Adhaeribacter radiodurans: one gene and its partner. The protein of the gene in region 2 interacts with the protein of the main gene of each other region in a pairwise test. Links are inferred from orthologs where the notes say so. Each region holds a gene or a part of one and is shown on either strand. Other genes may lie near its edges.

Evidence for each region. Proteins that work in one complex are often made in the same cells at the same time.
Region 1: the proteins of HUW48_RS03780 (region 2) and HUW48_RS22340 interact in binary tests that used the Escherichia coli proteins (3 or more experiments, as listed by UniProt). The link is inferred for Adhaeribacter radiodurans from one-to-one orthologs.

What each region holds. Positions count from the first base shown.
Region 1 is NZ_CP055153.1:5,609,623-5,612,507, forward strand. Bases 28-2,876 are described here. They hold HUW48_RS22340 (methionine aminotransferase), read left to right. Parts: upstream 28-805; coding sequence 806-1,948; downstream 1,949-2,876. Other genes in these bases: HUW48_RS22335 (hypothetical protein), read right to left, coding at 28-350; HUW48_RS22345 (amidohydrolase), read left to right, coding at 1,999-2,775. In the rest of the region: more of HUW48_RS22335, read right to left, coding at 1-27. UniProt on the Escherichia coli protein: Shows aminotransferase activity with methionine and histidine as substrates, and to a lesser extent also with phenylalanine.
Region 2 is NZ_CP055153.1:799,886-802,898, reverse strand. What follows is about bases 13-2,989. They hold HUW48_RS03780 (cytochrome c oxidase subunit I), read right to left. Parts: upstream 2,431-2,989; coding sequence 595-2,430; downstream 13-594. Other genes in these bases: HUW48_RS03775 (cytochrome c oxidase subunit II), read right to left, coding at 2,533-2,989; HUW48_RS03785 (COX15/CtaA family protein), read right to left, coding at 13-586. Also shown: more of HUW48_RS03785, read right to left, coding at 1-12; more of HUW48_RS03775, read right to left, coding at 2,990-3,013. UniProt on the Escherichia coli protein: Cytochrome bo(3) ubiquinol oxidase is the terminal enzyme in the aerobic respiratory chain of E.coli that predominates when cells are grown at high aeration.

The DNA.
Region 1 (2,885 bases), 4.8 Mb from region 2 along the record:
AAGGTTTGAATATAATCCGGATGGTGAGCGTGCGTTAAGGTTTTTTCCGTGGATAAGCGGCTGAGCATACTCGGGGAATAAATCCAGGCAAAGGCTTGCAGGCCATGCGCCTGTAAATCCGGAAACCAAATATCGGCACCCCATTTGGCGGCACCAGACCACATACCTTCTACCAGAGTGTTATCGTTTAGAACTTTAGTACACGCCTCGGAAATAAGATATTCGAGTATTTTGCCGCAGCCATCTTTTACCGACTGCGTCGTTTGGAAACCAATCCAATTAACATAAATCCAGTTGTTGTCTGTATCGTAAAAAATTTCGATTTGATCTGTAAAGTATAGTTTTTCCATTCCGAAAGAGCAGTTCTATGACAACTCTCCTAAAGACCTGTCGTAGCATATAATGTTTAAAAATCAGGCCAAAAACAAAGGCCAAGTAATATATTTAAATAATTCTATATTTTTCTGTGATTAAGTTAGATTGCCTGCTTATTTTGCTCAACTATATTTACGTATCTTCCTCTTTCCTAGAACTGAGTTAAACAGAGTCCTACTAGCAAATTGCTGAGTGCACAATAAGAGAACTGGTCTATTTCAGGTAGTCCTGGTAAAGAATTTAAAACTCTTTTAAGACCTGTGTTGAATAGCTAAACACACAATTTCGATATAAACGAGATTTGCCGTTATGTGGTTTAAAAAATAATAAAGGAAGTAGCGGGGCTTGTTTTAAATTTATTATCAGAAAATAACTACTATTCGTTATCCCGCTAGTTAATTTCTAATTTAGCGCCGTTTCTGTTTTACGCATGATACTTACCTCCAAATTACCTCAAGTTGGCACCAGCATTTTTACGGTGATGTCGCAGTTGGCGCAGCAGTACGGCGCTATCAATCTATCGCAAGGCTTTCCGGATTTTAATTGTCCACCAGAATTAACTGAGTTGGTAAGCGATTATTTAAGGCAAGGTTTTAACCAGTACGCTCCAATGGCCGGGGTACTAAAATTACGCGAACAGATAAGCAGTAAAACCGAAAAATTGTACGGGTTTGCGCCCGACCCCGATACTGAAATAACTATTACTTCGGGTGCTACCGAAGCTTTATACGCTGCTCTGGCAGCCATTTTACGCCCCGGAGATGAAGTAATTATACTCGAACCGGCTTACGATTCGTACGTGCCGGCTATTTTACTCAATGGTGGCCAACCCGTTTTTGTACCTCTGCAAGTACCTTCTTTTGCAATAAACTGGCAACTGGTAAAAGAAGCCATTACGTCCCGCACCCGGGCTATTTTACTTAATTCGCCGCATAATCCATCGGGAGCCGTTTTAAGCGCTTCGGATTTACTAAATCTAGCCGAATTGGTGACAGATACTAATATTTTAATTATCAGCGATGAAGTTTACGAACACATGGTTTTTGATGGCCAACCGCATTTAAGTTTACTTACTAAACCCGAACTGGCCGCTCGTAGCTTTGTCATTTCTTCGTTCGGCAAAACCTACCATGCTACTGGCTGGAAAGTGGCTTATTGTGTGGCTCCTGCGGCATTGACCATTGAATTCCGGAAAGTACACCAGTATTTGACTTTTAGTACGGTTACTCCTATTCAGTACGCCATTGCCGATTACCTCGATAATCAGGAACATTATCTTACTTTGCCGGCATTTTACCAGGCCAAACGTGATTTATTTCATCAATTACTGCAAAGCTCCCGGTTTACCTTAACACCTTCGGCGGGCACGTATTTTCAATTAGTAAGCTACGAAAACATTACCCAGGAAAGGGATCAGGCTTTTGCCCGTAGGTTAACAACTGAAGTGGGCGTAGCAGCTATCCCTATCTCGGTATTTTACCACCAGCAAACCGATCATGGCTTGCTCCGCTTTTGTTTCGCTAAAAACGAGGACACCTTACGCGCCGCCGCCGAAAAATTAAATCGTTTATAAATTTTAATTTTTGGTTCGGCCCCATTCCAGAAAATTTACTTTTTTTAACCATGCAGAACTTAACTATAACCTTCATTCAAACGCCGCTTTACTGGCACGATCGAGCCTTAAACCTGGAAATGCTGGCCCATAAAATAGAAGAGATAAATCAACCTACCGATTTAATAATTCTGCCGGAAATGTTTACGACTGGCTTTAGTATGCAGGCTCCGGAACTGGCCGAAACCATGTATGGCCCCACTTTACTCTGGCTGCAAAACATGGCCGCAGCAACTAAAGCTGTAATTACCGGAAGTTTGATTATAAAAGAAGGCGAGAATTATTTTAATCGTTTAATCTGGATGCCGCCTGATGGCAACTATGCTTATTACGACAAAAAACATTTATTTAGAATGGCCGGCGAAACCCAGGTATATGCTGCCGGAGCGCGTAAGTTAATCGTCACCTTAAAAGGATGGAAGGTTTGCCCCTTGATTTGCTATGATCTGCGATTCCCGGTTTGGAGCCGCAACGTACAAAACGAATACGACTTACTGCTCTACGTGGCAAATTGGCCCGCGAAAAGAGATATAGCCTGGAAAACCTTACTACCCGCCCGCGCCATTGAGAATGTAGCCTATGTAGCTGGGGTAAACCGGATAGGCGACGATGGCAACGGTCATTTGTACAACGGAGATTCGATGGTAGTTAATTTTAAAGGTGCTATTTTATTTTCGGCGGGGTCCAAGGAGAGTACTCAAACCATTACTCTTAATCGCCAGGAATTAGAAGATTTCCGAAAGAGCTTTCCGGCTTATTTGGATGCTGATGATTTTACGATATCGTAAAAGCATCTATTTATTGTAACAATTATTAGATTATTTGTTTAATATCGGCTTGCTTTTGGAGCCTTTGCAAGTCTCCAAGCTAGGGTGCTGATGCAGTTCAAAGGACTAAG
Region 2 (3,013 bases):
CAACAGCATAAATTAATATGGCCACTAAAACTAATGCCAGAGCCATATGTACTGTAACCATTATAGGTAGCAAATTAGTGGAAACCACCAAAGAACCTAACCAACCTTGTATACCTACCAGAATGAAACTAATTAAGGATAAATAAAAAATAGAAATATCCTTCTTGATATATGGAAAAGAGTAAACCAGTGTAAGAAAAATAAAAACACCAATTAAAACGCCTACCAGCCTATTAAGATACTCAATCCAAGTTTTTGTAACATTAAACTCTGTTTCAATATATTGCGAAGGATGTGAGAAAATTTCAGATGCTAGTTGATGAAATCCAAATTGGTTTAAATAGTTAGCTAACTTTTCGTTTTTTTCAATCCGTTTATTTTTATAAACGGAAAGGTAATTATCAGGTAACTGGTTTATATTGGTAGGAGGAACCCAGGTTCCAAAACACTTTGGCCAGTCCGGACAACCCATTCCTGAGCCAGTGCTTCTTACGACTCCTCCTACCAAGATTAAAAAATATACCGAAGCAATAGTAATAACTCCTATATTTCTAAATCTTTTAGCCTTAAAAGATTCATTAGTCATTATTAGTATTATTCAAGTTCCTTCTCATTCGGAAGGTTAGATGATTTAGTTTGTGAAAAAGGAACTGTTTGCGGAATATAATCTTCTTCCGCTCCCGGTTTAGAATAATCATATGGCCATCTGTATACAGCAGGTATTGCTCCTGGCCAGTTACCATGTCCTGGAACAACTGGAGTAGTCCACTCCAGAGTATTAGACCTCCACGGATTTTCATCTGCGCGTCTGCCACGGAGAATACTGTATATGAAATTAAACAGGAAGATAAACTGGCCAAAGAAGGCAATTATAGCCGCAGCACTAATAAACATGTTCATATCAGCGAATTGGCTAAAAGTTTCAAAGGCTGTCCAGGAATAATAACGTCTAGGGAAACCAGCAATACCTACGTAGTGCATTGGCATAAACACCAGGTATACTCCAACAAAAGTTAACCAAAAATGAACATAGCCTAACTTTTCATCCATCATGCGACCAAACATCTTAGGGAACCAATGATAAACTCCGGCAAACATTCCAAAGAAAGCAGAAGATCCCATTACCAAGTGAAAGTGAGCTACAACAAAATAGGTATTATGTAACTGAATATCTAAAGCAGAGTTACCAAGTAAGATACCCGTTAAACCTCCGGAGATAAATAAAGAAACAAACCCTATGGAGAAAAGCATAGCAGGCGTGAAAATGATGTTCCCTCTCCATAAAGTGGCTAACCAGTTAAACACTTTTACAGCCGATGGTACCGCAATAATTAAAGTTAAGAACATGAATACCGAACCTAAAAATGGATTCATACCCGAGACAAACATATGGTGCGCCCAAACCACGAAAGACAAAGTAGAAATACCTAACATGGAGCCAATCATTGCTCTGTAGCCGAAAATTGGCTTACGGGCATTGGTAGCAATAACTTCAGATACAATACCAAAGCCTGGTAAAATAACTATATATACTTCTGGGTGACCTAAGAACCAGAACAAATGCTGGAATAAAATAGGGCTACCGCCGGTGTTAGTTAATGCCTGACCAGCTACATAGATATCAGACAAATAAAAACTAGTACCAAAAGAACGGTCAAATACCAGTAACAATGCCGCTGAAAACAGAACCGGGAAAGATAATACACCTAATACCGCTGTTAAGAAAAACGCCCAGATTGTTAATGGCAACTTTGTCATGGACATTCCTTGGGTACGAAGGTTAATAATGGTTGATATGTAATTGATACCACCTAATAACTGCGATACAATAAAAAATACCATGGCCACTAACCACATTGTCATACCTGTACCAGAACCAGGAATAGCCTGCGGCAAAGCACTTAAAGGCGGATAAATAGTCCAACCGGCGGATGCAGGTCCTGTTTCCAAGAATAAGGATACGAACATTACCACACTGGATAAAAAGAAAAACCAGTAGGATAACATATTAAGAAATCCGGATGCCATATCTCGGGCACCTACCTGCAACGGTATTAAGAAATTACTAAAGGTTCCGCTTAGACCGGCAGTTAATACAAAGAATACCATTATGGTACCATGCATTGTAACCAAGGCAAGATAAAATTCCTGATTTAACTTACCGCCTTCTATCCACTTTCCTAATATGGGCTCCAAAAATGGCATTGTTTCATTTGGCCAGCCTAATTGTAAACGGAACAAACTAGATAAAGCTCCCCCGATAAAAGCCCAAATGATACCAGAGATCAAAAATTGTTTGGCAATTACTTTATGATCCTGGCTAAAAATATATTTAAAGATAAACGGCTGATCATGATGGTCGTGATCGTGGTCATGCTCCTCGTGTGCTACTGGCACATTATTGTGTAAAGAAATATCTGTGCTTGCCATATTAAATTATTATTCGTGTACAAACTTTTGCGCTAATCAGGTCTAATTTAGTAAATAAACACACCATCTAAGCCTATAATATATCTGGTTCTTTGCTTATAATTATAGCGCAGCCTTACCAGGGGCTTCTGTTTTAGAATCTAAAACGATTCCTTGAGGAGTCTTTATATTTTTAAGTAATTCTGGTTTATCTGCCACAAATGCTTTTTGCGCAGACATCCATTTTTGATATTCTTCTGGTTCATCCACAATTACCACCGCCCGCATAGCAAAGTGGTTTGCCCCACAAATTTGATTACAAACTAATTCGTATTTAAAATCGGGGTTACCTGTTTCCGTGGCCATGTCCGCAGTTGTTTTAGTTGGTACAAACCAAAACTTGGTAGGCATACCTGGTACAGCATGCATTTGTGCCCGGAAATGAGGCAGGTAAAAACTATGGATTACATCCCGAGACCGGATTTTAAACAACACCGGGCGCCCTTTTGGGATATGAATCTCACTAGGTAAGATATCATCTGCACTTCTTTGATCAGAAAAATCTATACCCAACTCATTAGTTGCATCAATCAGGTTTGTTCTT